3 regions of the Lentzea sp. NPDC042327 genome follow, and region 1 is predicted to be linked to each of the others. Evidence: riboswitches for the same ligand, from Rfam matches in the RefSeq annotation. Region 1 holds a riboswitch; each other region holds the start of a gene.

Region 1 (7,395 bases):
GGCGGTCGAGGGGCTCTTGGACGCCGACGGGTACAAGGCGTTGGTGGAGAAGGAGTGACGTCGATCTTTCGCCGGATCTTCGGCCGGAAGGGGAGCCGCTCCTCGGGGGGCGACTCGAACGCGATAGGTTTTACCGGAAACGACGGACCCAGCAGCAGGAGGAGAGCTCAGGTGAGCACGAACGACGGCCCAGGCGTTCCGCCGGAGCAGTCCCCGGAGCGGACCTCCGTCTTCCGGGCGGACTTCCTCCAGGAGATGGAAGGCGGCGCCGAGGCGCCCGCACAGGAGCCGGCCGTTGCCGGTGTCGACGCCCTTCCCGCCGGTTCCGCGCTGCTCGTGGTGAAGCGCGGCCCGAACGCCGGTTCGCGGTTCCTGCTGGACCGCGACACGACGAGCGCGGGGCGCCACCCCGACAGCGACATCTTCCTCGACGACGTGACGGTCTCGCGCCGCCACGCAGAGTTCCGCCGGGAGGGCGGCGAGTTCGTCGTGATCGACGTGGGCAGCCTCAACGGCACCTACGTCAACCGCGAGCCGGTCGACCAGGCCGTCCTCGCGAACGGCGACGAGGTCCAGATCGGCAAGTTCCGCCTGGTCTTCCTGACCGGTCCCGGCTCCGCGGGAGCCTGACGGTCCGGGGCCTGCCGGTCCCGGGTCTGCGGGATGACGAGCGTCGGGGCGGTGCTCACGCAGCTCCGCCCCGAGTTCCACCGTGCAGTGCTGTTGCCGTCTTCTCCACTGTTTTGCGCCATTGAGCAGTTCGCCGCGCTCCGCAGGAGTTTTCCTGCGTCGAGCCCGAACGCACTCGTGCGCTGACCGCCTTTGCGCGGAACTCCTCCCGGTTCGCCGTGCTTTCCGGGAATCGGCCGGCCTCTTCCGCTCGTTGTACCCGGTGCGGGGAAGAGCGGGTTCGAGCGGCCATCGTCTTGATCACGTTCTGCCCGCAACGATTGAGCACACGGCCCGCTTGGCGGGTAGCGTCGAACGCGTGTGCCGGGGGATGCTCGGAGACGTTCCGGGTACTCCCCAACGAGTCAGAGGGAGGCGAGACCCGATGAGCGAGATGCGTGTCGTGGGCGTCCGGGTGGAGCTGCCCCAGAACCAGCCGATCCTCCTGCTGCGCGAAACCGAGGGTGAGCGGTACCTGCCGATCTGGATCGGCTCGGTCGAGGCCACCGCGATCGCGCTGGAGCAGCAGGGCGTGCGACCGGCCCGCCCGCTCACCCACGACCTGCTCAAGGACGTCATCGGGGCGCTGGGCCGCAACCTCGAACAGGTGCGGATCACCGACCTGCAGGAGGGCACGTTCTTCGCCGAGCTCGTGTTCGACGGCGACGTGCGCGTGTCCGCCCGCCCGTCCGACTCGGTGGCCCTCGCGCTGCGCGTCGGCGTGCCGATCCACGCGGAGGAGTCCGTGCTGGCGGAGGCCGGTCTGATCATCCCGGACGAGCAGGAGGACGAGGTCGAGAAGTTCCGCGAGTTCCTCGACTCCGTGTCTCCCGAGGACTTCCGGGGCGCCGACACCTGAGTTCCCCCGACTGTCGCTGACCGTCTTGTTCGGACCCGGCGCCGATCGGTGGGGTGTCCCTCGATCGGACTACTTTCCGCACATCATGGCCGCTAAACAATCACTAAACGTCACCTGAACGTCCTAGTTCGGGTGACGGTGCGGACCCCCGCCTCAGGTTGGGGGCCAACACTCCCCGCGCGTCGCGTTGACCTGCCCTCGGAGCGGTCTTACCGTCGAACTCGAGTGGACGTCGCCGGTCTGCGCGAGTGGACCAGGCGGCTTGACGGCCCCGACTTTCGTGGCCGTTGGCGAGGGGAGGCAGGCGTGGTCGAGGAAGCGCCCTTGCGGGCCGAATCCGGGCAGCAGGGTGAGCTGTTCCCGGACTCCTCGCTGCCGGACGAACTCGTCGGCTACCGGGGACCCGCGGCGTGCCAGATCGCCGGGATCACCTACCGGCAGCTCGACTACTGGGCCAGGACCGGCCTGGTCGCGCCGACGGTGCGGATGGCGCACGGCTCCGGCAGCCAGCGGCTCTACTCCTTCAAGGACATCCTCGTCCTGAAGGTCGTGAAGCGGCTGCTGGACACCGGGGTCTCGCTGCAGAACATCAGGGTCGCCGTCGACCACCTGCGCCGCCGCGGCGTGCAGGACCTGGCGCGGATCACGCTCTTCTCCGACGGCACGACCGTCTACGAGTGCACCTCCCCCGAGGAGGTCGTCGACCTGCTCCAGGGCGGGCAGGGCGTGTTCGGCATCGCGGTGAGCGGTGCGATGCGGGAGATCAGCGGGACCATCCACGAGTTCCCGGCCGAACGTGCGGACGGCGTGGAAATCGCGCCGATGACCGAGGACGAGCTGACCCGCCGCCGCCGGGAGCGCGCGACCGGCTGACCCGCTGTCGCCGGCTCAGCCGGTCCCGTCGCTGAGACGTAGGTCGCGTCGGTGGGGACTGGCGGGCCTGCCTGCGGGTACTCTTCACGGGTAGTCGCTGAACTCAGGCGGGAGAGACCGGGTGCTGCACCCGGCGCCGAAGGAGCAAGTTCCTCCCCGGGAACCTCTCAGGCACCCAGGACCGCGTGAGCGAGACGCCTCTGGAAAGCGGATCTCTCGAGATCCCGCCGACGGTGAAAGCCCGCTCTCGTGGCGGGTGAACCTCTCAGGCGCCCGATGCCGGGTACGGACAGAGCGGGGAGGGCACCAGGACACGTGTGCCCGCAGCCCCCCGGAGGCGTTAGATGACGCAGGACCGCATTCCGCTCGCCGCTCTCGAGCACGGCACCCCGTTCGCGGACCGGCACGTCGGCCCGCGCCCCGCCGAGCTCGCCCGCATCCTCGACGTGATCGGTGTCGGATCGCTGGAGGAGCTGGCGCAGCACGCGGTGCCCTCGTCCATCCACGAGCGCGACCTGGTGCTGGACCTGCCGGCGCCCGCCACGGAGACCGAGGCGCTGGCCGAGCTGCGCGCGCTCGCCTCCCAGAACCGGCCGATGACCCAGATGATCGGCCTGGGCTACTACGACACCGTGACGCCGGGCGTGATCCTGCGCAACGTCCTGGAGTCGCCCGCCTGGTACACCGCGTACACGCCGTACCAGCCGGAGATCTCGCAGGGCCGCCTGGAGGCGCTGCTGAACTTCCAGACGATGGTCGGCGACCTGACCGGCCTGCCGATGGCCAACGCGTCCATGCTGGACGAGTCGACCGCCGCCGCCGAGGCCATGACCCTGGTGCGCCGCGCGGGCAGGGCGAAGTCGAACAAGTTCGTCGTGGACGCCGACACGCTGCCGCAGACGCTGGCCGTGATCGAGACCCGCGCCGAGCCGCTGGGCATCGAGGTCGTCGTCGCCGACCTGTCGCAGGGCATCGAGGGCCTGGGCCTGGGCGGTGACTTCTTCGGCGTGCTGCTGTCCTACCCCGGTGCGTCCGGTGTGGTCCGCGACCAGGCCGCGCTGGTGGAGGAGATCCACGCCGCCGGCGCGCAGGCCGTCGTCGTCGCCGACCTGCTGGCGCTGACGCTGCTGCGCCCGCCCGGTGAGATCGGCGCGGACGTCGTCGTCGGCACCACCCAGCGCTTCGGCGTGCCGATCGGCTTCGGCGGCCCGCACGCCGGCTACATGGCCGTCCGCTCCGGCCTGGAGCGCCAGCTGCCCGGCCGCCTCGTCGGCGTCTCCGTCGACGCTGACGGCTCGCTGGCCTACCGCCTGGCGCTGCAGACCCGCGAGCAGCACATCCGCCGCGAGAAGGCGACCTCGAACATCTGCACCGCGCAGGTGCTGCTCGCCGTGATCGCCTCGATGTACGCGGTCTACCACGGCCCCGAGGGCCTGCGCGCCATCGCGACCCGCGTGCACCGCCTGGCCACCGTCCTCGCGACGGGCCTGTGCGAGGCCGGTCTCGACGTCGTGCACGGCGAGTTCTTCGACACCGTGCAGGTGCGCGTCGAGGGCCGTGCCGCCGAGGTCGTCGCGAAGGCCCGCGAGCTCGGCATCAACCTGCGCCTCGTGGACGCCGACGTCGTGGCGGTCGCTTGCGACGAGAAGACCACGCGTGCGCACGTCGTCGCCGTGTGGGAGGCGTTCGGCGTGACCGGGTCCGATGTGGACGCGATCGACACCGACACCGCCGACGGCATCCCGTCGGACCTGCGCCGCACCTCGGACTACCTGACCCACCCTGTGTTCCACGCGCACCGCTCCGAGACCGCGCTGCTGCGCTACCTGCGCGCACTGTCCGACAAGGACGTCGCGCTGGACCGCAGCATGATCCCGCTCGGCTCCTGCACGATGAAGCTGAACGCGACCGCGGAGATGGAGTCCATCACCTGGCCCGAGTTCTCGACGCTGCACCCGTTCGCGCCGGTCGAGGACGCGAAGGGCCTGCTGACGATCGTGTCGGACCTGGAGGCGTGGCTGGCCGAGGTCACCGGCTACGACGCCGTGTCGCTGCAGCCGAACGCCGGCTCGCAGGGCGAGTTCGCCGGCCTGCTGGCGATCCGCGCCTACCACCGCGCCAACGGCAACTCCGCCCGTGACGTCTGCCTGATCCCGTCGTCCGCGCACGGCACGAACGCCGCGTCCGCCGTCATGGCCGGCATGCGCGTCGTCGTCGTGAAGTGCGACGACAAGGGCAACATCGACATGGGCCACCTGCGCACCACGGTCGCCGAGCACGCCGACGACCTGGCCGCGATCATGATCACCTACCCGTCGACCCACGGCGTGTACGAGGACACCGTCCGCGAGGTCTGCGGCCTGGTCCACGACGCGGGCGGCCAGGTGTACGTCGACGGCGCGAACCTCAACGCGCTGATCGGCCTGGCCCGCTACGGCAAGTTCGGCTCGGACGTCTCGCACCTGAACCTGCACAAGACGTTCTGCATCCCGCACGGCGGCGGCGGCCCCGGCGTCGGCCCGATCGGCGTGAAGTCCCACCTCGCCCCGTTCCTGCCGAACCACCCGCTGCAGCCCACCGCGGGCCCCGAGACGGGCGTGGGCCCGATCTCCGCGGCCCCGTGGGGTTCCGCGTCGATCCTGCCGATCTCGTGGGCGTACGCGCGCATGATGGGCGGCGACGGCCTGCGCCGCGCGACCCTGACCGCCGTGGCCGCGGCGAACTACGTGGCGCGCCGCCTGGACGAGCACTACCCGGTCCTCTACACCGGCGAGGGCGGCTTCGTGGCCCACGAGTGCATCCTCGACCTGCGCCCGATCACCAAGGCCACCGGCGTGACGGTCGACGACGTGGCGAAGCGCCTGGCCGACTACGGCCTGCACGCCCCGACCATGTCGTTCCCGGTCGCCGGCACCCTGATGGTCGAGCCCACCGAGTCCGAGGACCTGGCCGAGATCGACCGGTTCATCGACGCCATGATCGCCATCAAGCGCGAGATCGACCGCGTCGGCGCCGGCGAGTGGCCCGTCGAGGACAACCCGCTGCGCAACGCACCGCACACCGCGGCCTGCGTGACCGTCGGCGAGTGGGACCACCCGTACACCCGCGAGGAGGCCGTGTACCCGGCCGGTACCGGTGCTCCGAAGATCTGGCCGCCGGTCCGCCGCATCGACGGCGCGAAGGGTGACCGCAACCTGGTCTGCTCCTGCCCGCCCCTCGAGGCCTACAGCAGCTGATCCACACCGCGGAGGAGGGGCGCACCCAGGGGTGCGCCCCTCCTCTCATGCTCCGACCGGACAGGTCTCGTCGCCGCAGTTCTCCTGCTCGGTGATGCCCGGCCTGGTGAGGTCGTGCTCGAACGCGAAGTGGAAGCAGTCCGGGTGCATCCGCTCGAACAGCTCGAAGTCCTCCGGGGCCAGCTCCACGGCCTCACCGCACCGCTGGCACGTCTGTTCCTCTGCCACGGTGGAATGGTCTCACCCGCGCCGGGCGAACAGCACCGCGCCGTCCTCGCCGAGCAGCCACTGCGCCTCGACCGCGAACCCGGCGTTCCGCAGCCACGCCGCCACCCGCTCCGGCCGGCGCAGGTGGACGTGCACGCGCATCGGGTGCCCGCCGTAGCCCCGCGTCTTCAAGTTGGTCCGGTCGCCGACGTGGAAACCCAGCTGCAGCAGCCCGCCCGGCCGCAGCGCGTCCCGGAAGTGCCCGAGCACCACCGGGACCAGCTCGTCCGGCACGTGGATCAGCGACCACCAGGCCAGCACCCCGCCGACCCGGTCGCCGAGCGGGTCGGTCATCGACCCGACCTCGAACCGCAACCCGGGGTGGTTCCGCCGGGCGAGCGCGACCATGGCGGGGGAGAGGTCGATCCCGAACGCGTCCGCGCCGAGCCCGTGCAGCAGTGCCGTGACGTCGCCGGGGCCGCAGCCGACGTCGGCGACGGGACCGTCCACCTCCTCGGCGAACAGCCGCAACGCCGCCCGCAGGTGCGGCATCCCGTCCAGCAGGCCGCGCGTGTAGTCGGCGTAACTGGCGGCGACCGTGTCGTAGGACTCGCGGGTGTCTGCCAGCCAGTCGGTCACGCCGGGAACCTACTCCTCGAACGGCTCCGCGCGGTGCCTTCCGGACAACGCCAGCGACGAGATCCACGTGTCCGGGTCACCGTCCCAGTCCATCGCCCTGATCTGGTCCACCGACCGCCGCCCGCCGATGGCCCGCATCAGCTCGAACGACGTCGTGCGCAGCGTCCCCTCCGGCTCGCCGTGCCCGAGCACGCGGTCGCCGTGCTCCAGCACCACCCGCAGCGCGGGCACGTCGTTCTCCCGCATCCGCTGGTCGAGCTGCTGCAACGGCCGGGTCAACGCCGCACGCACCACCTGCGGGTCCCGGTCGCCGGGCACGCCCAGCGCGGCGCGCAGGTCGTGTTCGTGCGCCACGACCTCGGCGATCAGCACCGAGCCCATGGGCGTGTCGAAGAGCGGAGCGGCCAGCTCCCGGTTCGCGTCCCACTCGGCGAAGGCGTCGTCGAGCGAGTTGCCGCGGCGGTCGCGCACCTGCCGTTCACCCCACTCGCCGGACTCGACACCGTCGAACCGGCGGTCCGCGAAGTCGCGCAGACCGCCGGCCAGGTGCGCCACCACGTCCTTGACCGACCAGCCGGGAGTCGCCGCGACGGGCGTCTGCGGGTCCCGGCCGCGCACCAGCTCGGTGATGCGCTGCTGGGCGGCGTCGTAGACGGGGGCGTTGGTCATGGGCTCAGACCTCGTACTCCAGCGCGTAGGTGCCGCTGCCATCCTCCGCCCAGTCCACGGTCACCGCACCTTTCGCGCCGAGGAACCGCCCGGTGCCGTCGACGACCTCGATCGACCCCTCCACAGCGGACCGGTAGGCGCCGACGTGCCGCAGCACCAGCGTGCCCTCGTCCGTGGTGACCTCCTCGATCGCGGTCGTCCACGCCACGTCGTCGCCGTAGTACATGAGGTACCGGCAGCTGC
Region 2 (7,395 bases), on a different contig from region 1:
AGGCCGGAGGCGCAGAACCGGTTGAGCTGCACACCGGCGGGACGCTGGTCCCACCCGGCGGCCAGCACCGCCGCGCGGGCGATGTCACCGCCCTGCTCGCCGATCGGGGACACCACGCCGAACACGACGTCGTCCACCGAGGAGGTGTCCAGGGAGTTGCGCTCGGACAGCGCGCGCAGGACACCGGCGGCCAGCTCGACGGGCCGCACGCTGTGCAACGACCCGCGCTTGCCCTTGCCGCGCGGCGTGCGCACCGCGTCGAAGATCAAGGCTTCGCTCATGGCACCCACGCTAAGCCCGGCTCCTGACGCTGGCCATGACCGTGGAGGGTGACCGATTAGCTCAGGAGGAGCTCCATGTGCTCGGGTTCGTCGCAGTCGATGAACCCGAGCCTCCCGTAAAGCCTGCGTGCGGGCAGGTTGTCCTCGTACACGCGCAGCCGCACGACCTTCCAGCCCTCGTCCGCAGCCCACGCCAGCACGCCGTCCACCAGCGCCTCCCCGACGCCGCGGCCGCGGTGGGAGCCCCTGACCCACATCGAGCAGAGGTGCAGGCCGGTGGGCTTCGGCGTGGCACCGACCAGCCCGACCGGCTCCGGGGCGAACGCGATGAGCCTCAGCCCCCGCTCGACGGCCTCCCGCCAGTCGTCCTCGGTGAACGCCTGCTCGTGAGCCAGCGCCGACCCGAAGCCGCCGGGGTCGGTGGCCAGCGCCTCCAGCCGCACGTCACGCCACACCCGCCAGTCGTCCTGGCTGACCCGGTGAATCCGCACACCGGGCAGTCTGACCGACCGAGGTGGTTTTTTCGCTCAGTTTTTCGGGTGACGGGCAGGCGCGGCGGTCATGGCGTCGGCCACCCGCCGGTGGTTTCGTTGACCGCATGGCAGAGCGTCGATCGCGGTGGATGGACAGCGACCTGGACCAGTTGCGCCAGCTCGCGCGCACGTTCATGGAGAAGGAGGTCGTGCCGCACCAGGAGCGCTTCGCCGAGCAGAAGCAGGTCGACCGCGACCTGTGGACCAAGGCGGGCGAGCTCGGGTTGCTGTGCCTGAGCATCCCCGAGGAGTACGGCGGCGGTGGCGGCACGTTCGCACACGAGGCCGTTCTGCTCGAAGAACAGGCACGTGCCGGCGACAGCTCGTGGGGCAACAGCGTCCACAGCGGCATCGTGGCCCACTACCTCAACTCCTACGGCACCGAAGAGCAGAAGCACCGCTGGCTGCCCAAGCTCGCGTCCGGCGAGTACGTCGGCGCGATCGCGATGTCGGAACCCGGCGCGGGCTCGGACCTGCAGTCCATCCGCACGAAGGCGATCCGCGACGGCGACGAGTACGTCATCAACGGCTCCAAGACCTTCATCACCAACGGCGTGCACGCCGACCTCGTGGTCGTCGTCGCGAAGACCGACCCCGGTCAGGGCGCGCAGGGCATCTCGCTGCTCGTGGTCGAGCACGACATCCGGCGCGGCCGCGTGCTCGACAAGGTCGGCATGAAGGGCCAGGACACCGCCGAGCTGTTCTTCGACGACGTCCGGGTGCCCGCGGAGAACCTGCTGGGCGGCCAGGAGGGCATGGGCTTCGTCCAGCTCATGCAGCAGCTGCCGCAGGAACGCCTCATCATCGGCGTCGCCTCGATCGCGGGCATCGAGGCCGCCGTCGACGTGACGCTGAAGTACGTGAAGGAGCGCACGGCGTTCGGCAAGGAGCTGATCAAGTTCCAGAACACCCGCTTCAAGCTCGCCGAGTGCGCCACCGAGGCGGCCGTGACCAGGGCGTTCATCGACGAGTGCGTCGAGAAGCACCTCAAGGGCGAGCTCGACGTGCCGACCGCCGCTATGGCGAAGTACTGGGCGAGCGACCGGCTGAGCCGCGTCGTCGACGAGTGCCTGCAGCTCTTCGGCGGCTACGGCTACATGAACGAGTACCCGATCTCCCGCGCCTGGACCGACGCCCGCGTGCAGCGGATCTACGGCGGCACGAACGAGATCATGAAGGAAATCATCGCGAGGTCGCTGTGAGCGGGCCGCTCGCGGGGCTGAAGGTCGTCGAGCTCGCGGGCCTCGCGCCCGCGCCGTTCGGCTGCATGGTGCTCGCCGACCTCGGCGCGGACGTGGTCCAGGTGCACAAACCGGGCGCCCACCCGGCGGTCCCCGGTGACTTCCTCGGCCGCAACCGGCGCTCGATCGCGGTCGACACCCGCACGCCCGAGGGCGCCGAGCTGGTGCTGACCCTGGTCGAACGCTCGGACGTGCTGGTCGAGGGCTTCCGGCCGGGCGTCACCGAACGGCTCGGCATCGGGCCCGCGCAGTGCCTGGCCCGCAACCCGCGCCTCATCTACGGGCGCATGACCGGGTGGGGCCAGGACGGGCCGCTGGCCGACCGGGCCGGGCACGACATCAACTACATCGCCGTCGCGGGCGCGCTGGAACCGCTCGGCCGGGCCGGCGGGCCACCGTCGTTCCCCATCAACCTCCTGGGTGACTTCGGCGGGGGAGGGCTGCTGCTGGCCCTCGGCGTGCTCGCCGCGCTGTACGAGAGGGAGCGGTCCGGGCGCGGCCAGGTCGTGGACGCGGCCATGGTCGACGGTGCCGCGCTGCTCACCACGTTCCTGCACGGCATGCGCAACGCGGGCATGTGGTCCGGTGGCCGCGGCGAGAACATGCTCGACGGCGGGGTGCCGTTCTACGACGTCTACGAGGCCGCGGACGGCAGGTACGTGGCCATCGGCGCGCTGGAGGAGAAGTTCTACGCCGACCTGGTGCGCGTGCTGGGGCTGGCGGACGCACCGTCGCGCAACGACCCGGCCCGGTGGCCTGAGCTGCGCGAACACATCGCGGCGGCGGTCAGGACCCGCACCAGGGACGAGTGGGCCGACCTCGCGCGGGACACGGACGCCTGCCTGGCGCCGGTGCTGACCCCCGCCGAGGCGGCGGAGCACCCGTTCACCGCGGAGCGCGCCACCTTCGTGGACGTCGCCGGTGTGCGGCACCCGGCGCCGGCGCCCCGGTTCGACCGGACCCCGGCGGCGGTTCCGACCCCTCCGGTGCCGGTCGGGGCGAACACCGCGGAAGTGCTCGCGAACATGGGTGTGGCGGAAGACCGAATTGCGGAACTGCGGCGGGCTGGAGCAATTGCGTGAACGGTCGGAGGCGCATTAATGACGACACCACGCCGTGACGGAGCGTGATGCCGGGCATTCGGCATCCGGGTGAGGCCCGGTGCACCTGTGTCTTGTCCAAGCTGTGGGATTCGAGGGTCCTCGCGCTCACCTCGTGCCCAGGACATCGGCGCTGGAAACCGGCGGCTTTAGCCGCCATTCGAGTGACAACAGGCCCGGTGCAGACGTGCGGTGGCGGTGGATCCGCCGCCCTGCCTGGCGTGGTGGTTGTTCATCGCACGGGTGAATGAGGGAGCATGTCGGGTGACACGGGCGGTTCGCCGCCCCACCTGTGAGCGACATGGACGGAGAGGGACCTGTGAACCTCAAGAAGGTGCTGGTGCTGGCGGGCGTCGCGCTGGTGCTGTTCCTCCTGATCACCCAGCCGGAAGAGTCCGCGTCGGGGGTCCAGACGGCCCTCGGCTGGCTGCGCGAGGGTGCGGAGTCGATCATCACCTTCGTCAGGAGCCTCTTCGGGACGGCCACCCCCGTCGCCTAGTGACCCTCGGTGATCCTCGGCCCTCCGCGTTGAGCCGGACGGGTGGAATGAGGCCAATCACGCACTGGTAACGGGTGTTCTGGCGATTCAGGGTCTGGCGATTGTCAGACCTACCGAATACCTTCCGCTGCAATGGCCGATCCCCGACCGACGAGGAGGCATGGATGGTCGAGGACTCCGGGGTCCACGAGCTGTTGCAGCAGTGGGCGGCTGAACGGTCTGACGACGCAGAGATGCAGGAGGTGAACCGGATCAAGAACGCGTGGCTCGCGGAGGCTCCCCCCTCGGCGCCCGGCATCCCCGTGCAGCGGGGAGGCAGGAGTGGGCCGCGTGGCTTGGTCAAGGTCGACTCGGCGGATCCGGCCTACGTGGCCGCGATGCGCAAGCGGGCGCCGGAGGCACCCGAGGCACTGCTCGCCGCCGCGGCGAGCTACTGGCAGCTGGTGGGCGACGTCGCCGAGGCCGAGCAGTGGTGGGACGCGGGCATCAGCCCGCTGGACCAGCGCGCGCTCGACTACCGCGCCGCCGGCCTCACGCCTGCCGACCTCGGAAGGCGCCTGGGACCGATGACGGTTCTCCAGCACCTCCGCCGCGGTTCGGCCGCGGCCTGGTGCGTTGCTCGTCTGCAGAGGCAGCGCCGGGACGGCGTGGCGTAGGAGAAGCGGGCTGTCGAGGCATCGGCAGCCCCGAAGTTCACTCGCAAACGGGCACGCGCGCTCCCGTGGCGCGCTACCCCTCACGGGTGGCCTCCTGACAGGAGGCCTCACCCCAGTAGTGTGGAGGTCGTGCGCGGCCTCCTTACTCCCCAGCGTGTGCTGATCGCGCTCGCCTGTCTGGCGGCGCTGGTCCTCTGCTGCGGGCTCGCGTGGTGGCAGTGGCAGCGCTTCGAGTCCGCGAGCGGCACGTTCCAGAACCTCGGGTACGTGCTCCAGTGGCCGCTCTTCGGCCTCTTCCCCCTCTTCATGGTGTGGCGGTTCCGCCGTCTCGCGCGCCAGCGCCGTGACGAGGCTCTCTCCGCACCGGAGCCGGTTGCACCCCCCGTCGCACCGGTGACTACCGTTGACGCCGTCAAACCCGCGCCTGTCGAGCACTTCGACGACGAAGAAGACGCGGAGCTCGCGGCCTACAACCGCATGCTCGCGGACCTCAACGCGCGGGACGGTCGTTGAGCGAAGGCGGGCAGATGAAGGGTGCGTTGACCCGGTTCCGGGTCATGGCTTACGTGGTCGGTGTCTTCCTGCTGCTGCTGGTCGTGGCGATGGTGCTGAAGTACGCCGCCGGCATGGACCAGGCGATGAAGGTCGTCGGCCCGATCCACGGGTTCCTCTACGCCATCTACCTGGTGCTTTCGGTCGACCTGGCGCTGAAGCTGCGCTGGTCCATCAAGGGCACCGCGCTCGTGCTGGTCGCGGGGACGATCCCGTTCCTGTCGTTCTGGGCGGAGCGCAAGGTGGTGGAGAAGACTGCTCAGGGCGTGCCGCTGTGACGTTCGGCCTGCTAGCGTCTGGGGCAACCAACTGAACACGGCCGTCGATGTCGCGCGGGAGAGCTCCCTTCAGCGGGAGCGCCGAAGGAGCAACTCCTCCCCGGAATCTCTCAGGCACAGATACCGCACGACGAAGGCAACTCTGGAAAGCAGGCTCATCAGGAGCCTCGCCCACGGTGCAAGTCGCTCCGGCGACGAAGCTCTCAGGCTCATGACAGAGGGGGAGGCTCGCTCTGGTGAGGAGTCTCCGGTGGACCGTGTCATTCTTCTGTTGCCTCAGCCGGCCTGGCCCGGCTCTTCGGCGCACCCTGGAGGAGCGTTCTGATGTCCCGCCTCACGCCACTGAACGCTGAGCACGAGTCGCTCGGCGCGATGTTCACCGACTTCGCGGGCTGGAAGATGCCGCTGCGCTACTCCAGCGAGCTGGCCGAGCACCACGCCGTGCGCACCACCGCCGGCCTGTTCGACCTCACGCACATGGGTGAGATCGTGCTGACCGGGCCGCAGGCCGGTGCCGCACTCGACTACGCGCTGGTCGGCCACATCTCCGCGCTCGCGGTCGGCAAGGCCCGCTACACGATGATCACCCAGGCCGACGGCGGCGTGGTCGACGACCTGATCGTCTACCGGCTGGGCGACGAGGAGTTCATGGTCGTCGCCAACGCCTCGAACGCCGCCGTGGTCGCCGAGGCGCTCGTCGAGCGGGCCGCCGGGTTCGACACCGTCGTCACGGACAGGTCCACGGACTACGCGTTGATCGCGATCCAGGGCCCGAAGTCGGTGGAGGTCCTGGCCGGGCTGACCGACACCGACCTGTCGACGGTGAAGTACTACGCCTCCTACCCCTCGAAGGTGGCCGGGGTGGACGCGCTGCTCGCGCGCACCGGCTACACCGGCGAGGAGGGCTTCGAGCTGTTCGTCGCGCCCGACGACGCCGCCGCAGTGTGGACGGCGCTGCTGGAGGCCGGGCAGCCGCACGAGCTCAAGCCGTGCGGTCTCGGCTGCCGCGACACGTTGCGCCTGGAAGCCGGAATGCCGTTGTACGGCAACGAGCTGACCACCTCGCTCACCCCGTACCACGCGGGTCTCGGCCGGGTCGTGAAGCTCGACAAGCCGGGCGACTTCGTCGGCCGCGAGGCGCTGACCGAGGTGTCCGAGTCCGATGTGGACTCCGTGCTGGTCGGCCTGAAGACCCCCGAGCGCCGCGCGCCCCGCCACGGTTACGCCGTGCTGAACGGCGACGAGGTCGTCGGCGAGGTGACCTCGGGCGCGCTGTCGCCGACCCTGGGCTACTCGGTGGCGATGGCCTACGTGAACCGGGCGAGCTCCGCGCCCGGCACCCCTCTGCTGGTGGACGTCCGCGGCAAGAAGCAGCCGGTCGAGGTCGTCGCACTTCCGTTCTACAAGCGCGCCAAGTAGGGAGATCCTCCAGATGTCCGACCAGTTCAACGCCTCCCTCGCGGAGTACGACCCCGAGGTCGCGCAGGCCGTTGCGGCCGAGCTGGCGCGCCAGCAGGGCACCCTCGAGATGATCGCCTCGGAGAACTTCACGCCGGTCTCGGTGCTGCAGGCCCAGGGTTCGGTGCTGACCAACAAGTACGCGGAGGGCTACCCCGGCCGCCGCTACTACGGTGGCTGCGAGCACGTCGACGTCGTCGAGCGCCTCGCCATCGAGCGCATCAAGTCGCTCTTCGGCGCCGGTTTCGCCAACGTCCAGCCGCACTCCGGCGCCCAGGCCAACGCCGCCGCGATGTTCGCGCTGCTGCAGCCCGGCGACACGATCCTCGGCCTGGACCTCGCGCACGGCGGTCACCTGACCCACGGCATGCGCATCAACTTCTCCGGCAAGCTCTACAACGTCGTGCCGTACCACGTCTCCGACGGTGACGGCCGCGTCGACATGGCCGAGGTCGAGCGCCTCGCCACCGAGCACCGCCCGAAGCTGATCGTCGCCGGCTGGTCCGCCTACCCGCGCCAGCTGGACTTCGCCGAGTTCCGCCGCATCGCGGACTCGGTCGAGGCCTACCTGATGGTCGACATGGCGCACTTCGCGGGCCTCGTGGCCGCGGGCCTGCACCCCTCGCCCGTCCCGCACGCCCACGTCACGACCACGACGACGCACAAGACCCTCGGCGGTCCGCGCGGCGGCGTGATCCTGTCGAACGACGCCGACATCGCCAAGAAGATCAACTCGGCGGTGTTCCCCGGCCAGCAGGGCGGTCCGCTGGAGCACGTGATCGCCGCCAAGGCCGTGG
Region 3 (7,395 bases), on a different contig from region 1:
CTGCACCGCGGCGACCGAACCGAACTGCTTGGTCAGGTTCTGCACCGCGATGAGGCCGCTGCCGTCATGCATGCGGCCCATCCTGCCTGATGGTCAGTCGGGCAACGCGTGCTTTGGCCGCGACACGACCGGCGCGCGGTGCACCACCTGCGGTGCGTCGGTCAAGATCGGCAGCTCGGGCGTGGGCTCGGCGGGGGTCCGCGGGGGCACTTCGGCGATCGCACCGGATCGGGTGAACGGGTTGCGCAGCGGCCCGCGGCGTTCCCGGTGCGGCAGCCCCTCTCCGATCAGGTGCCGGTGTGCCGTGTTCCAGACCTGGCACGGCCAGCGCCGCCTCCACCGCAGCCGGCTCGGGCACGTCCGGCACCGGCCGTCCTCGTCGGGCTGGTGCAGTGTGAGCAGCAACCGCCAGCCGTCCGCCAGGCGGTGGATCTCGGTGCGGGCCAACGGGACCAGCGCCTCGGCCGCGCCCTGCTCGGCCACCTCCTCCAGCAGCGCCAACCGGTGTAGCACCGCGTCGCGCAGGACCTCGTCCATCACATCTTCGCCGAGGCCTGGTCGAGCAGGGAGCCGAGCCGGCGCGTCTGGGTGGCGGACATCACAGCGGCCTCGCCCGGCGGTGCGACCAGCAGAACCCGGTCGTTCTCCACCAGAACGGTCATCGACCTGTCTCGACCGAACGGGTCGTGGCAGTGGATCCAGCCCTGTGGTTCAGCCATGGAATCTCCCTTCGAGGGACACCCGACTCCTGCTTCATCGGCCGTCGGCCCTGCTCGGCGCACCGGCAGCGGGGGATTTCACTCGTTTGCCGGATGAGCGGGACACGGGCGGTGGTCTGGTCGAGGCAACTTTTGGGTCGCGTTTCGGCGGGGGTGCTGGGCGCCACCGCCGAAGAGCCGCTATATTTGGTCCCGGCGGCCCCGCTCCCAGTGACCCCCAGGCTGGTTGAGCGCGGCCGCCCTTTATTTTTCCCACTTCTTCCCTCTTGTTCAGAAAAACCCCCTTGCGCCCTGCGGTCTCGTACGCTGTAAGTTGCTCGTACACCGTAAGGGGGAGGTTTTCATGAGTGCGACCACGACAGAAACCGTCGGCGTGCAGCCACATCCGCAGCGCTGGGCCGTGCTCGGCGTGCTCTGCCTGTCCGTGATGGTCGTGGTGCTGGACAACACCGTGCTGAACGTGGCGATCCCGTCCATCTCCACCGGTCTGGGCGCGAGCACCGCCGACATCCAGTGGATGATCAACGCCTACTCGCTGGCGCTGGCGGGCCTGCTGCTCACGACCGGCTCGCTGAGCGACCGGTTCGGCCGCAAGCGGGCGTTGCTGGGAGGGCTGGCGCTGTTCGGCGCGGGCAGTGCCGTGGCGGCCTGCGCGGGCTCGTCCGAGGCGCTGATCGCGGCGCGGGGGTTCATGGGCGTCGGGGCGGCGTTGCTGATGCCCGGCACGCTGGCCGTGCTGATGCAGCTGTTCGACGAGGAGGAACGCCCGAAGGCCATCGGCATCTGGGCAGCGGTCACCAGCCTCGGCTTCGCGGCCGGTCCGGTGATCGGCGGCGCGCTGATCAAGCACTTCTGGTGGGGCTCGGTGTTCCTGATCAACGTGCCGGTGGCGCTGCTCGCGATCGCGGCGGTGGCGTTCCTGGTGCCGGAGTCGAAGGACCCGGCCGTGCGCAGGCCGGACGTGCTCGGCTCGGTCCTGTCGATCATCGGCATGGTCTCGCTGGTGTACGCGGTGATCTCGGTGCCGGAGAACGGGTTCGGCTCGCCGCAGTTCGGCGTGCCGCTCGCGCTGGGGCTGGTCGCGATGGCCGTGTTTGCGTGGTGGGAGCGGCGCACCACCGACCCGATGCTCGACCTCGGGTTCTTCGCCGACCGCCGGTTCACCGGTGCCGTGGCGTCGGGCGTGCTGGCGGCGTTCGGCATGGCCGGCTCGCTCTTCCTGCTGACGCAACACCTCCAGGGCGTGCTCGGCTACAGCCCGCTGGAGGCGGGCCTGCGCGTCGCGCCGATGGCGATCGCGTTGCTCGTCACCAGCAACACCCTCGGTCAGCTCGTGCTGAAACTGGGTGCCGCCAAGGCGATGCTGCTCGGCATGACGGTCGTCGCGGGCGGCGTGGTGCTGCTCTCGATCGGCACCACCTACCCGCCGACGCTGGCCGGGCTGGTGCTGATCGGCGTCGGTGTCGGTGTGGCCCAACCGGTTGCCGTCAACGCGCTGATGGGCGCGATCCCGCCGGAACGCGCCGGCATCGCCTCCGGCCTGTCGTCCACGCTGACCGAGCTGGGCTCGTCGTTCGGCATCGCGATCCTCGGCGCGCTGCTGTCCGCGCGGTTCGTCGCCGCGCTGCCCGACGGAGTGCCGGGACGGTCGCTGTCGGAGGCGCTGCACAGCGGCGCGGACCTGACCGTGGTGCGCGAGGCGTTCTCGTCGGGCATGAGCGTCAGCCTGGTGGCCGGCGCCGTGTCCGTGTTCCTGGGAGGTGTTGTGGCGAGCGTGCTGCTGCGGCGTGCCTAGTATCGAGCCGTGGACAGCGTGTGGTTCGGCAAACCCAGGCCGGCGAGCGGCCAGCACCTCGGCCTGAGCCGGGAGGCCATCGTCCGCAAGGCGATGGAGGTGCTGGACGAGCACGGCCTGGCGAAGCTGTCCATGCGCAAGCTCGCCGCCGAGCTGGGCGCGGCCCCGATGTCGCTGTACTGGCACGTGCCCACCAAGGACGCGCTCATCGAGCTGTGCCTCGACGAGATCTACGGCGAGTTCCCGCGCCCGGCCCCCGGCGCCGCGTGGGAACCCGCGCTGCGCGAGATGATGCACGCGTTCCGCCGTCTTGCGCTCGCACACCCGTGGTGGGTGCGCGGCATCGGCGAGTTCACCACCATCGGTCCCAACGCCGTCGCCATGGCCGACGCGATGCTCGAACCCATGCGGGCGGCCGGCCTGACGATGGTCCAGGCGTCGCAGGCGATGTCGGCGGTGTCGAGCTTCGTCGTCGGGTACACGACGGCGGAGGCGAACTTCCGCAGCCGCGGCGGCCACGACGAACCGCCACCGGACCTCGGCCGGATCGCGGACCTGTACCGGGAGAAGCACCCCCGCTACGTCGAGATGCTGGACCAGCAGGAGCTGTGGTCGCTGGAGGGGCAGTTCGAGTTCGGGCTGGACTGCGTGATCGACGGGGTCAAGGCGCGGGTGGCCGCGCTGCGGTGACCGCGAGGAGGCGCGCCCGTGAAAGGCGAAACCCCCGCAGCGTGCTCCGCGTGCGGGGGCTCCTCCATCCGACTGGCTCTCAGACCACGGACTCCAGCGGCGTGTGCACCAGGCCGGTCGCCTCGGCCACCGGGCCGTTGGTCAGCTGACCGGCGTGCGCGTTGAGGCCCAGGGCGAGCGAACGGTCGTCCTTCAGCGCCTTCTCCCAGCCCTTGCCGGCCAGCGCGACCGCGTAGGGCAGCGTCACGTTGGTGAGCGCGTAGGTGGAGGTGCGGGGGACGGCGCCGGGCATGTTGGCGACGCAGTAGAACACCGAGTTGTGGACCTCGTAGGTCGGCTCGGCGTGCGTGGTGGCGCGCGAGTCCTCGAAGCAGCCGCCCTGGTCGATGGCGATGTCGACGAGCACCGAACCCGGCTTCATCTCCGCGACCAGCGCGTTCGAGACGAGCTTCGGGGCCGCGGCACCCGGCACCAGGACGGCGCCGATGACCAGGTCGGCCTCGCGGACGGCCTGCTCGATCGCGAACGAGTTGGACGCGAGCGTGCGCAGGCGGCCCTGGAACTGGGCGTCGATCTGGCGCAGGCGGTCGACGTTGGTGTCGAGGATCTGCACGTCGGCGCCCATGCCGACGGCGATGGTGGCGGCGTTGACACCGGCCACACCGCCGCCGATCACGACAACGCGGGCCGGGGCGACACCGGGGACGCCGCCGGGCAGCACGCCGCGGCCACCGGAGGGCTTCATCAGGCTGAACGCGCCCACCTGCGGGGCGAGGCGGCCCGCGACCTCGGACATCGGGGCGAGCAGCGGCAGCGAGCGGTTCGGCAGCTGCACCGTCTCGTAGGCGATGGCCGTGGTGCCGGAGGCCAGCAGGGCCTCGGTCAGCGGCTTGTCGGCGGCGAGGTGCAGGTAGGTGAAGAGGGTCTGGCCGGAGCGCAGGCGGGGGTACTCCTCCGCGATCGGCTCCTTGACCTTGAGGACCAGGTCGCCCTCGGCCCAGACGTCGTCGGCGGTCGGGAGGACCTTCGCACCCGCGGCGAGGTACTCCTCGTCGGTGATCGCGGAGCCCAGACCGGCGCCCTGCTCGACGTACACGTCGTGGCCCCGGCTGGTCAGCTCGTGGGCCCCGGCCGGCGTGAGGGCGACGCGGTACTCGTGGTTCTTGATCTCGCGAGGAACGGCGATCCGCACGATGACTCCTCCGTTTCGGCTGGCTGCTATCTCACAATGTGGGGCAGCCGGGAGGTCATGTCACTGTGCGGGTTGCACTGTTCGGGACCAGGCCGGTTGTGCTGCTGGGACAAAGCGACCTGCGCCACGCCTGTACCGGTCCCGCGTTGACACCCGGTGGCGGGCCCACATAGCGTTCCCACCGGAACTGAATAACGGCCGCGGTGCCCCTGACGGGCACCAGAACCCGGGTGGGAGAGACCTCGACGAGCTGGTCGGGGCGCCGAAGGGGCAAGCTCCCGCACACTCTCAGGCAGCAAGACCACTCGGGGTAGGCAACTCTGCACGGCGGAGGGGGCGCACGTTTCCTGCCCGTCATCTGCCAGAGGAGTCGCCGTGGAGTTCCCCGAGAACCTGCTCTACACCGCCGAACACGAGTGGGTCGACTGGACGCCGGGCACCCAGGACCCGTTGACCTGCGGGATCACCGAGTACGCCGCGGACGCGCTGGGTGACATCGTCTTCGTCCAGCTCCCCGAGGTCGGGGCCGAGGTCGTCTCCAACCAGGTCTGCGGCGAGCTGGAGTCCACCAAGTCCGTCAGCGACCTGTTCTCCCCGGTCACCGGCGAGGTCCTCGAGGTCAACACCGCCGTCGTCGACGACCCGGCGATCATCAACACCGACCCGTACGGCGCCGGCTGGCTGTTCAAGGTGCGCGTGGACTCCGCGGAGGACCTGCTCACCGCGGCCAAGTACGCCGAGCTCACCTCGGACTGACCCGCTCGCACCCACCACGAAGGACTGATCAGTGGCGATCAGCGTTTTCGACCTGTTCTCCGTCGGCATCGGGCCGTCCAGCTCGCACACCGTCGGCCCGATGCGCGCCGCCGCCATGTTCGTCGAGAAGCTCGGTGCCCGCGCGTCCGAAGTGGACCGCGTGCACGTCGAGCTGTTCGGCTCGCTCGGCGCCACCGGGCACGGCCACGGCAGCCCCAAGGCCGTGTTCCTCGGCCTGGAGGGCAACCTCCCGGAGGAGGTGGACCCCGCGGCCGCCGCCCACCGCGTCGAGGAGATCGTCGCGAGTGGACGGCTGCGGCTCGGCGGCACGCACGAGATCGGCTTCGCGCACGACCGCGACCTCGTCATGCACCGCCGCAAGTCGCTCCCGTTGCACCCCAACGGCATGAGCTTCGAGGCGTTCCGCGGTGACGAGCCGGTCGAGCACGCCGTCTACTACTCGATCGGCGGCGGCTTCGTCGTCGACGAGAACGCGTCCGGCAGCGACCGCATCAAACCCGACTCGACCCCGCTGCCGCACCCGTTCCTGACCGGCGACGAGCTGCTCGCGCGCTGCCGAGAGACCGGCCTGTCGATCAGCGAGATCATGATGGCCAACGAGCTGTCGTGGCGCTCGGAGGAGGAGGTGCGGGCCGGGCTCCTGCACATCTGGCACGTGATGCAGGAGTGCGTCGAACGCGGCTGCACCGAGCAGGGCATCCTGCCCGGCGGTCTCAAGGTCCGCCGCCGCGCCGCCGAGATGCGCAAACGGCTGGAGGGCGAGCACTTCGTCACCGACCCGCTGCGCGTCATGGACTGGGTCACGCTCTTCGCGCTGGCCGTCAACGAGGAGAACGCGGCCGGCGGCCGGGTCGTCACCGCGCCGACGAACGGCGCGGCCGGCATCGTGCCCGCGGTCCTGCACTACTACACCAGGTTCGTGCCCGGTGCGAACGACGACGGCGTGGTGAGGTTCCTGCTCACCGCGGGCGCCATCGGCGTGCTGTTCAAGGAGAACGCCTCGATCTCCGGCGCCGAGGTCGGCTGCCAGGGCGAGGTCGGCTCCGCGTGCTCGATGGCCGCCGGTGGTCTCGCCGAGGTCCTCGGCGGCACCCCGGAGCAGGTCGAGAACGCCGCCGAGATCGCCATGGAGCACAACCTCGGCCTCACCTGCGACCCGATCGGCGGCCTGGTGCAGATCCCGTGCATCGAACGCAACGCCGTCGCGTCCGTCAAGGCGATCACCGCGGTGCGCATGGCGTTGCGCGGCGACGGCTCGCACTTCGTGTCGCTGGACAAGGTCATCAAGACCATGCGGGACACCGGCAAGGACATGTCGGTGAAGTACAAGGAGACGGCGCGCGGCGGTCTCGCCGTCAACGTCATCGAGTGCTGAGGCCGGTCAGGGCCTGGCGTCGTACCGGCGCTGGGCCTCGATCACGTCCGGCATCCGCGACTCCAGCAGCACGATCAACGCCATCAGCTTCTCCGCCGTCTCGCGCCCGAGCGGCGTGAGGCTGTAGTCGACCCGCGGCGGGTTCGTCGGCTGCGCGTCGCGGTGCACGAGCCCGTCGCGCTCCAGCGCGTGCAACGTCTGGGACAGCATCTTCTCGCTGACGCCGTCGACCCGGCGGCGCAGCTCGTTGAACCGCAGCGACCCGTCGACCAGCGCGCTCAGCGTCAGGCTGCCCCACCGGCCGGTGACGTGCTCCAGCGTGGGACGTGACGGGCACGCCTTCGCGAACACGGTGAACTCCATGTCCGCGAGGGTACCCCATTGCACTTACGAAAAGTTAGTGCTCGCTCGGACGGCAGGCCCGCACACAGCGCGTGTGCGGGCCTGCCTGCTCAGAACGGCCAGTCGGCGTCGCGCCCCGCCTCGATCAGCGGAACCGCGCGGAACGTCGCGTCCGTCAGGCCGCCGAACTCGTGCCGGTTCCCCGTGCCCGACGCGAACGCCCCCTGCCGGTACCCGCCCAGGTTGAACCCGTAGACCGGCACGTGCCGCGGCACGACGTCGTCGACCCCGGCACCGCCCGGCCCGGCGACCGTCTGCATGTCCGAGATGATGAACACCCGGTCGTGCCCTCGGTACGAGCTCTTCAGCGCACCGATGACGTCGGTGCCGTGCCCGACCTCACCGACCCTGCCCAGGAACCGGTCGACCTCGCTGATGACCGACGCCCCTCGCCGCAGCTCGTGGCGGAACACGCCGGTCGCGAACCCGTGGACGTCGACCTGCT

The links. A riboswitch is a leader RNA that binds a small molecule or an ion and turns the genes downstream of it on or off. The one in region 1 is predicted to bind glycine.
Region 2: it holds a riboswitch for glycine, as region 1 does, so the genes downstream of both, gcvT (glycine cleavage system aminomethyltransferase GcvT) here and gcvP (aminomethyl-transferring glycine dehydrogenase) in region 1, are expected to answer to the same signal.
Region 3: it holds a riboswitch for glycine, as region 1 does, so the genes downstream of both, gcvH (glycine cleavage system protein GcvH) here and gcvP (aminomethyl-transferring glycine dehydrogenase) in region 1, are expected to answer to the same signal.

Annotation. Positions count from the first base shown of each region.
Region 1 covers NZ_JBEZBX010000006.1:362,432-369,826, reverse strand. Annotated here, with positions in the region: gene gcvH (glycine cleavage system protein GcvH) at 1-58, shown strand, start outside; gene garA (glycogen accumulation regulator GarA) at 172-630, shown strand; gene AB0A63_RS18585 (bifunctional nuclease family protein) at 1,055-1,528, shown strand; gene AB0A63_RS18580 (MerR family transcriptional regulator) at 1,835-2,401, shown strand; glycine riboswitch at 2,500-2,595, shown strand; gene gcvP (aminomethyl-transferring glycine dehydrogenase) at 2,746-5,637, shown strand; gene AB0A63_RS18570 (hypothetical protein) at 5,683-5,865, opposite strand; gene AB0A63_RS18565 (class I SAM-dependent methyltransferase) at 5,878-6,483, opposite strand; gene AB0A63_RS18560 (maleylpyruvate isomerase family mycothiol-dependent enzyme) at 6,493-7,152, opposite strand; gene AB0A63_RS18555 (DUF3224 domain-containing protein) at 7,157-7,395, opposite strand, start outside.
Region 2 covers NZ_JBEZBX010000005.1:118,855-126,249, reverse strand. Annotated here, with positions in the region: gene AB0A63_RS14410 (acetyl-CoA C-acetyltransferase) at 1-281, opposite strand, end outside; gene AB0A63_RS14405 (GNAT family N-acetyltransferase) at 338-772, opposite strand; gene AB0A63_RS14400 (acyl-CoA dehydrogenase family protein) at 880-2,016, shown strand; gene AB0A63_RS14395 (CaiB/BaiF CoA-transferase family protein) at 2,013-3,137, shown strand; gene AB0A63_RS14390 (hypothetical protein) at 3,475-3,654, shown strand; gene AB0A63_RS14385 (helix-turn-helix transcriptional regulator) at 3,819-4,310, shown strand; gene AB0A63_RS14380 (hypothetical protein) at 4,440-4,823, shown strand; gene AB0A63_RS14375 (DUF3817 domain-containing protein) at 4,838-5,140, shown strand; glycine riboswitch at 5,186-5,276, shown strand; glycine riboswitch at 5,277-5,368, shown strand; gene gcvT (glycine cleavage system aminomethyltransferase GcvT) at 5,465-6,559, shown strand; gene glyA (serine hydroxymethyltransferase) at 6,573-7,395, shown strand, end outside.
Region 3 covers NZ_JBEZBX010000009.1:143,551-150,945, forward strand. Annotated here, with positions in the region: gene AB0A63_RS23800 (ABC transporter ATP-binding protein) at 1-72, opposite strand, end outside; gene AB0A63_RS23805 (hypothetical protein) at 94-537, opposite strand; gene AB0A63_RS23810 (hypothetical protein) at 537-719, opposite strand; gene AB0A63_RS23815 (MFS transporter) at 1,063-2,514, shown strand; gene AB0A63_RS23820 (TetR/AcrR family transcriptional regulator C-terminal domain-containing protein) at 2,524-3,204, shown strand; gene ald (alanine dehydrogenase) at 3,284-4,396, opposite strand; glycine riboswitch at 4,618-4,710, shown strand; gene gcvH (glycine cleavage system protein GcvH) at 4,772-5,152, shown strand; gene AB0A63_RS23835 (L-serine ammonia-lyase) at 5,184-6,548, shown strand; gene AB0A63_RS23840 (helix-turn-helix domain-containing protein) at 6,555-6,911, opposite strand; gene AB0A63_RS23845 (TROVE domain-containing protein) at 7,001-7,395, opposite strand, start outside.